4 regions of the Endozoicomonas sp. PH6C genome follow, and region 1 is predicted to be linked to each of the others. Evidence: predicted binding sites of a transcription regulator. Region 1 holds the regulator's gene; each other region holds the start of a gene.
The links. The regulator sigma-54, encoded in region 1, starts transcription at its own class of promoters, with help from an activator protein. The targets are predictions, from matches to a motif close to TGGCACNNNNNTTGCTNT.
Positions count from the first base shown of each region.

Region 2: the regulator sigma-54 is predicted to act here: its motif matches at 884-901, upstream of ACOMG9_RS25275 (sugar phosphorylase).
Region 3: the regulator sigma-54 is predicted to act here: its motif matches at 736-753, upstream of nirB (nitrite reductase large subunit NirB).
Region 4: the regulator sigma-54 is predicted to act here: its motif matches at 1,249-1,266, upstream of ACOMG9_RS06655 (ANTAR domain-containing response regulator).

Region 1 is NZ_CP185342.1:5,236,740-5,238,943, reverse strand. It holds gene ACOMG9_RS19275 (PTS sugar transporter subunit IIA) at 1-14, opposite strand, end outside; gene hpf (ribosome hibernation-promoting factor, HPF/YfiA family) at 29-340, opposite strand; gene ACOMG9_RS19265 (RNA polymerase factor sigma-54) at 511-1,965, opposite strand.
Region 2 is NZ_CP185342.1:7,080,970-7,083,173, forward strand. It holds gene ACOMG9_RS25275 (sugar phosphorylase) at 1-835, opposite strand, end outside; gene galU (UTP--glucose-1-phosphate uridylyltransferase GalU) at 1,030-1,860, shown strand; gene ACOMG9_RS25285 (HAD-IIB family hydrolase) at 1,886-2,204, shown strand, end outside.
Region 3 is NZ_CP185342.1:2,242,502-2,244,705, forward strand. It holds gene ACOMG9_RS08670 (NarK family nitrate/nitrite MFS transporter) at 1-459, opposite strand, end outside; gene nirB (nitrite reductase large subunit NirB) at 836-2,204, shown strand, end outside.
Region 4 is NZ_CP185342.1:1,693,234-1,695,437, reverse strand. It holds gene ACOMG9_RS06660 (CmpA/NrtA family ABC transporter substrate-binding protein) at 1-158, opposite strand, end outside; gene ACOMG9_RS06655 (ANTAR domain-containing response regulator) at 610-1,197, opposite strand; gene ispH (4-hydroxy-3-methylbut-2-enyl diphosphate reductase) at 1,360-2,204, opposite strand, start outside.

The DNA of each region.
Region 1 (2,204 bases):
TTTTCAATAATCATACAACGATCGATGCTTACAGGCGGCCGTTGGCACCCTGTAGCCGGTCAAGCGTTTTCTCTTTGTGTTTTACCAGTTGTCGATCCAGTTTGTCCGACATGTCATCAATGGCAGCGTACATATCTTCAGCCTCAGCGGTTGCATTAATATCCGCCCTACGAACATGTAGAGTCGCTTCCACTTTGTGCTTCAGTTTCTCAACACTCAGAGTGACCTGAACGTTTGTAATCTGATCAAAGTGGGCGGCAAGGCGGTCGAGTTTCTTGGTGACATAATCTTTCAGAGCCTCAGTCACCTCTACATGATGTCCACTGATGTTGACTTGCATGTAACGCTCTCCTGCTGATCCCGATTCTCGACATTGGACTGCCCCCGGGATTGTACGGGCAACCCTGATTGAAAGTCTATCACTGTCAATGACAGTTAGCGCTGTTCTGAGACAAAAAATCTATGGGGCGATTTGTGGTATAAGGGCTTGTTACCTCAATCGCTGAAGGCTCAGATAAGCTGCTTGCGTTCATTCGATGGCGGTATATTCATTGATTCACGATATTTGGCGATGGTTCTCCTGGCCACTTTGATCCCCTGGTCCCCCAGCAAGCCGGCGATTTTGTTATCACTCAGTGGTTTTTTAGGGTTTTCATCGGATACCAGTTTTTTAATCAAGGCTCTGATGGCTGTTGATGAGCACTCTCCACCAGTGGCTGTGCTGACATGGCTGGAGAAAAAGTATTTCAGCTCAAACACGCCTCTTGGAGTGTGCATGTATTTCTGTGTAGTGACCCTGGAAATAGTGGACTCGTGCATATCCACTGCCTGAGCAATGTCTGCCAACACCAGGGGCTTCATGGCCTGCTCACCCTGCTCCAGAAAATCTTTCTGAAATTCAACAATCTTGCCGGCTACTTTCAGTAAGGTTTCGTTACGACTTTGCAGGTTTTTCAGAAACCAGCGGGCTTCCTGCAGCTGGTTCTTCATAAAGACATTGTCACGACTGTTGTTGGCACGTTGCACCATTGAGGCGTAATTGTTGTTGATGCGAAGTCTGGGCAGGGATTCTGAGTTCAGTTCAACCGCCCAGCGGTCCCTGACTTTGGTGACCGAAATATCGGGGGTGACGTATTCCGTGTCCGCCTGGCCGATTTCTGATCCGGGCCTCGGGTTGAGGCTTTGAACAAGGTTAAGGGCTTCCCTCAGTTGATGTTCTTTGAGACGGGTACGCCGCATGATTTGGGCATAGTCACGACTACCCAGAGCCTGTAGATGATTCTGGATCAGCAGACGTGCTTCTTTCAGGAAGTGGGTTTCTTGTGGCAGTTGATTGAGTTGAACTTCGAGACATTCTTTCAGGTTGGCGCTGGCACAACCCACCGGATCAAAGTGAAGAATCCGTCGTTGCATGACCTGAAGTTCTTCAAACGCCAGTTCCTCTACCTGTTCCTGTAGCGAGAGATAAATTTCTTCCAGGGAGTGAGTGAGGTACCCGTCATTATTGATGGCTTCGATCACAGCCAGGCCCATCAGCCTGTCTCTGTCAGTCATGGGAGTCAGGTTTAACTGCCATTCCAGATAGTCCTGGAGGGACTCATTGGCCCGGGAGCGGGCAAAAGGATCATGTTCTTCATCGGTTGCAGCGGGCAGGCTGGAATAGACATCATCCCATCCGGAGTCAACGGGCAGGTCATTGGGTATGCTGTCAGCCCACTGGGGTTCTTCTGGTTCCGGGGGCTGTTCTGCTTTTTCATTGAAGTCAACAGGCTGTTCCCCTTCATCACCAGATGCAGGTGGTTCCTCAACGGACTCTTCAGACTCCAGCATCGGATTGGATTCAAGAACTTCCTGGATTTCCTGCTGAAGGTCCAGAGTGGAAAGTTGCAGAAGCCTTATGGCCTGCTGCAGCTGAGGTGTCATGGTCAGCTGCTGGCCCATTTTTAGCTGTAAGGATGGCTTCATAGGCAACTGTATACCTTTACTTCGGTGTCTGCACTGAGGGTGCCAGATTTGATGCCATCAGCGCCTGACAGTTATATCTCAGTGTCTGCTCATTATTTTGATTGGGCTACTCTCCATGTCACTGGGATTATAATCACATCTGAAGCTTCGGGAAAGTGATTCATCAAGTCAGCCATGCAACATTCAGAACAAGAGTATGAAAATAAATCAGCTCAACATCTTTGCCCGCTTCTTTCGCG
Region 2 (2,204 bases), 1.8 Mb from region 1:
TCAGCAGCGTACTGCCAGGACAGGCTCTCTCCATAATCAGTCGGAACAGTTTCACGATGGCATGGGTCTCGGGCAGGTTTATGCAGTGAGTGCCCGGTTTCTTCCAGAGAAAAGCGACGGCATCCAACCTGACTACCATGGTGCCGCGGGCCAGATAAAAGAGCAGGACATCTACCATCTGTATCAGCACATCGGGGTTTTTAAAGTTCAGATCCATCTGATCTTCACTGAAGGTGGCCCAGACGTGTTTCAGCCCTCGCCTTGTATGAATAGGCACCAGCAGGGGGGAGTTTCTTGGGCGGGTCACTTCACTGAGATCAGTCTCCGGGTCTTCTTCAATAAAGTAATCCCGGCCGGGCTGATGACCACTGACAAAGTCGGCAAACCAGAGACTTTCCCGGGAGACATGGTTAATCACCAGATCCGACATAAGCTGATAGTCACTGGCGATGGCTTCGATATCCTGCCAGCTTCCCAGCTGCTCGTTGACCGACAGGTAATCAATCACAGAAAAGCCATCATCCGAGCTGTAGGGAAGGTAGGGAAGAATGTGAAGGGTATTAATAACCTCGTTCAGATAGCCATCAAGAAATCCCTTCAAGACCTGAAGAGGTGGCTGTTCACTGTTGTCATAGAGGGTGTCGCCATAGGTAATCAGAAAGATATCTTTTTCTGACCAGCCAGTGACTGTTTTGGGAGGGTTTTCATGAAGGTGATACTGAACTCTACGGACAATTCTGGCGGCTATCTCGCCCGCTTCCTGTCCATAAGGGAGTGTCAGAAGCTGAGTCATGGCCTGATGAAACTCATGGAAGGCTTTAGGGTAACTTTGCACGATACATCTTCCCCTTTGGCAATGTTTTTTTAGTACTTTTTCTTCTTTGCAGCAGGAGTCATGCCACTCCCGTATTTATAAAACCTTCAATCATTGTAAATGATGTTGAGCCCGGCGGGTGGTTTTCTGAATTGGCACGACTTCTGCTTATAGCCTGATGAGATGCAAAACTTCTCAATAAGACGAGCAATAATATGATTAAAAAATGTCTGTTTCCTGTTGCGGGGTATGGAACCCGCTTTTTACCCGCCACCAAGTCCATGCCCAAGGAGATGCTGCCTATTGTTGATAAACCCCTGATTCAATATGGCGTAGAAGAAGCCATGCTGGCAGGTCTGACTGACCTGGGGTTTGTCAATGGCAGAAACAAACGGGCGATTCCGGATCATTTTGATATTAACTATGAACTGGAAGCGGAAATCGCTGGCAGTGGCAAAGAAGAAAAACTGTCGACCATTCGAGAAGTGATGGCGGCCTGTACTTTTTCCTATACTCGACAGAACCAGATGCAGGGGCTGGGGCATGCCATTCTCTGCGGACGAACTCTTATGGGCGATCAGCCTTTTGGTGTGGTGCTGGCCGATGATCTCTGTGTTAACGACAGTGGTCCGTTGGTTATGTCGCAGTTGGTCAATCTCTACAAACAGTTTCGCTGCACCATTGTGGCTGTTCAGGAAGTGCCCGAATCCGAAGTCGATAAATACGGTGTGATTGCCGGTGAAGCTCTGAGCGATAACCTGATCCGTGTGACCGATATGGTGGAAAAACCAGCCCCCTCAGAAGCGCCCAGTAATCTGGCAGTGATTGGACGTTATGTCCTGACACCGGATATTTTCGACATTATTGAGAACACTGAACCCGGAATAAACGGAGAAGTGCAGCTGACTGACGCCATTCTGACTCAGGCCAGACAGGGCTGTGTTATTGCCTGCAAGTTTGAAGGTGAGCGCTTTGACTGTGGCAGTGTCAGTGGTTTTGTCGAGGCCACCAATACCATCTACCAAAAACGTCTGGACAGAGTTTGAGTCGATGTTCAACAGCAAAAAGGCGATGACGAAGCTGGTCATATTTTCCGACCTCGATGGTACCTTGCTGGATCATGATAGCTACAGCTGGGCGGCGGCAAAACCCGCTTTGGACCAGTTGAGAGAGCAAAATATTCCGGTTGTTTTCAATACCAGCAAAACCCTCAGTGAGGTACTGCCTCTGCAACTGGAGATGGCTCTGGATCATCCATTTATTACCGAAAACGGAATGATTACCACCATCCCGGCTCACTACTTTCAGTCGTCTGATACTGACAAGAATACCCATTACTTCCATGGTCAACCCTACAAGGCGATACGCAGGGTACTGAAACAGTTTCGCG
Region 3 (2,204 bases), 3.0 Mb from region 1:
AGAGCCAAAGTTGCCCCAGCCACCGTAAATACCTTCTGCGGTACCCAATTGGCGAGCGGGGAACCACTCAGATACCAGACGAATGCCGACCACAAAGCCTGCACCAATAGTACCCAGCATAAAGCGGGCTATGGCGGCCTGGGTAAAGTCATCTGCCATGGCATACATAAAACAAGGAATACTGCAGATGGCCAGGAGTCCGGAATAGACTTTTCTGGGACCGTAAACATCAGTGAGCATACCGATGATGACTCGAGCCGGAATAGTGAGGGCTACGTTCAGAATCAGCAGGGTTTTCAGTTCTTCACGAGTCAGGCCCAGAGACTCGGAAATAGCCAGGGCCAGAGGCGCATGGTTAAACCAGACCACAAAGCTAATAAAGAAAGCAATCCAGCTAAGGTGCAGAATCTTGGTCTTCCCGCTAAAAGAAAACAGGTTAAATGAATCGGGGTTGCTCATACATCCTCCTTGTTTAAGAAATTCCCCAAGCAAAAGCAAACATCAGGCCAATATGATAAATGCACCGATTTGACTTGCATTTTTATGCGTATTTAATGAATTTTCTCTTCTATGCAAGAAAGTTCTTTATTTGAGTGCGGGAAGTTTCTGAGAATTTTTATTCTTCTCACCAAAATGGTGCTCTTCAGCTGTTTGATTATTTTTGCGTGCATTATTTTTGTGCGAGCAGCTAAAGTTTCAGGAAAGAATTTCCTGTTTTTATCGTGTTTTGAAAGTGGGCACGGCAGTTGCATAGGCAGAAGAATTAGAAAAGAGGCTGGCTCTAAAGGATGCAGTTGCACCGGCCCAATGCTAGATACTAAAGAGGATGTCTGGGATGATCGGAAAAGAAACCCTGGTGGTTGTCGGTAACGGCATGGTAGGTCACCGCTTTCTGGAGAAACTGGTAGATGCTGGCGGTCTGAAACGCTTCGATGTGGTGGTATTTGGAGAAGAGATCCGTCCTGCCTATGACCGGGTTCATCTCAGTGAATTTTTCACAGGCCGCTCAGCGGATGACCTGTCTATGGTTTCTGAAGGCTTTTATGAGCAGGAAGGCATTAATCTTGTTCTAAATGAAGCTATCACATCAATAAATCGTGAGTCCTGTGAAGTAGTGACAGCCAGTGGCATGACTCAAAAGTACGATCAGCTGGTACTGGCGACAGGTTCCTATCCATTTGTTCCTCCCGTACCCGGGCATGACCGTAAAAACTGTTTTGTCTATCGTACCATCGAAGATCTGGAAGCGATTAAAGAAGCTGCCCGTAACAGTAAGATCGGTGCCGTTGTGGGTGGCGGTCTGTTGGGGCTTGAAGCAGCAAAAGCTCTGAAAGATCTTGGGCTTGAAACCCACGTGGTCGAATTTGCTCCCCGTCTGATGGCTGTTCAGGTGGATGATAGCGGTGGTGCCATGCTCAGACGCAAGATCGAGGGTCTGGGGGTCACGATTCATACCTCCAAAAATACCCGACAGATTGTTGATGGTGAAGGCGCTGTTCACCAGATGCAGTTCGCTGACGGCGAACAACTGAATACCGATATCGTACTGTTTTCAGCCGGTATTCGCCCAAGAGATGAGCTGGCGAAAGCTTCCGGACTGGAGTTGGGTCAGCGAGGCGGTATCGTTATAGATAACGACTGCCGTACATCTGATGAACGTATATTTGCCATTGGTGAGTGTGCACTCTGGAGTGGCCGTATCTTTGGTCTGGTGGCACCGGGCTACCAGATGGGGCAGGTGGTTGTAGATCAGTTGACGGGTAAGGACGGTAATCAGTTTACTGGTGCCGATATGAGCACCAAGCTGAAACTGATGGGTGTTGATGTTGCCAGTATTGGTGATGCCCATGGCAATACCGAAGGTTCCCTGAGCTACCAGCTGATTGATGAAGAGAAAGAAGTTTATAAAAAACTGGTGGTTTCCAGAAATAAGAAAAAGGTTCTGGGAGCTGTATTGATAGGCGATGCTGAAGAGTACGGCAGCCTGTTGCAGATGATGCTGAATGACATGCGTCCCCCGGAAAATCCTGCTGAACTCATTCTGCCTCAGACCGATGGTTCTGCAGCGACAGGTTTGGGCGTGGCTGCTCTGCCAGAAACGGCTCAAATCTGTTCCTGCTATGACGTCAGTAAAGGTGATCTGGTCAACGCGGTAGCCGGTGGCTGCATGGATATGGGGTCACTGAAAGCCGAAACCAGTGCCG
Region 4 (2,204 bases), 3.5 Mb from region 1:
CCTTCATCTTCGAAGTAGCCTTTTTCGTACGCAATGGCTATAGGTGCCATGTCCGTCAGTTTGATAAAACCAAACCTCAGTTCTTCTTTTTCTGGATAACCCAACTCGGCATTTACCTGCATTGACACAAGACCACTGACGCTAATCAGGGCACTCATTGCCACCGACTTAAAGGGTCTGAACCACTTCATTTGTCACTCCAAATATCTCTACTGATAGCTCACTGCCCTGCTACCTAAAGATTTATTATTCTGCACCGCCCCCTGAAATGCCTTTTCGGCTCTGGCTCATACATCGCTCCATCACCTTGTCATCACGCATTTCAGGGGTTCGGTACATCCATGTAAAAAAAAAGGCGCCCACCGCTACCTGGAAATTTTTCCGGATAGCGATGAGCGCCTTTGCTCTCTTTCACAACGTCTTTGTTGCGAATGCCTGCTCCTGCCGCCCTTGGCAGAAACATTTTTTATTGTTGTAGCTGAGTTAAAGCATTCTTCGTGCCAACTAATTTCGGCCTCTAACTCTGATCTTTTTTCAATTTTGTTTCATTGTTATTTCGGTTTGGTGCACGACACTGAAATTGCGCACCAACAACGAGCAATCTTCCGATCATGACGCTTTTTCTTCCAGCATGTTGAAAACATCAATAACATTTCTGGCCACAGCTGCCAGAGTTTTACCGTTATCCATAGCCATCTTTCTTAACTTTTTATAAGCCCGGTCTTCACTGATCCCCTGTCTGGACATCAGCAACCCCTTGGCCTTGTCCAGTAACTTTCGATCTTCCAGACGACTCCGGGTCCGCTCCAGCTCATCTTTCAATGACTGGTATTCCTGAAAACGGGCAACGGCCACATCAATAATGGTTTTGAGGCGCTGAGGCTGCAGATCAGCCACGATATAGGCATTAACGCCGGATCGTGTGGCTTGCTGGACGATGTTGTCAGTGGTTTGCTCTACAAACATTACGACAGGGAGTGGAGAGGTCTTGTTGATCAGAGCCAGCTTTTCCAGAAGTGAGGGGGCAGGCTTATCCAGACCAATCACCAGAATATCGGGCGAGAGGTCGGGCACAAGGGTCAGCAGGTCCTCATTCTGCCCCTGTCGTTTAATGACTTGGTAGCCAAACTCATTCAGTGCCTGGTTTAAAACAGACAGTCGAGCCGAACGGTCTCCAATCAACAACACTGAATCCATAGCCTGTAACACTCTATATCCCTGAAAAGATAACTATTCACAGGCTATTTTTAAGCAAGGGCTGTACCAGAGCATTGAGGAACGGGTTTAGCATTCAGAACCAGCCAGCTGTTCCGGAAACGAAATCGATGCAAATGCCTGATGCCTGACCAATTGGATGTGTCAGACTTCTACCATCCGGAGCTCTTTGGGCATGCTAAAAACAATATTCTCTTGTTCCCCTTCCAGTTCTTCGGGCTCTTCGGCGCCTAATTCAATCAACCGATTGATGACACCTTTTACCAGCACTTCAGGGGCTGAAGCGCCTGCGGTAATGCCCAGACTCTGTTTGCCTTCCAACCATTCAGGCTGAATATCCTGGGCTCCGTCAACAAGATAAGCTGATGCGCCTGTTCTTTCGGCTAATTCTCTAAGGCGGTTGGAGTTAGAACTGTTCACCGAACCTACCACAAAGACTGCATCGCATTCGGATGCCAGAGCCCTCACGGCATCTTGACGATTTTGAGTGGCGTAGCAGATATCGTCTTTGCGCGGCCCATTAATTTCAGGGAACTTGACCCTCAGTGCATCAATCACCCTGGCGGTATCATCCATAGACAGTGTCGTCTGTGTAACATAAGCAAGATGTTTCGGATCTTTCACTATCAGTTTCCGAACATCGTCTTCTGTTTCAACGAGGTACATCTTCCCGCCTTTAGAGTCGTCGTACTGACCCATGGTACCTTCCACCTCAGGGTGTCCATCGTGACCAATCAGAATACACTCCATACTATCCCGGGAGTAACGCACAACTTCCATATGGACTTTTTTGACCAGAGGACAAGAGGCATCAAAGACTTTCAAACCACGACGCGCAGCCTCTGCTTCGACCGCTTTGGAGACACCGTGAGCACTGAAAATAACAATAGAATCATCCGGTATCTGATGGAGCTCCTCGACAAATATGGCACCACGCTGTTTGAGGTTTTCTACCACAAACTTGTTGTGAACGACTTCGTGACGCACAT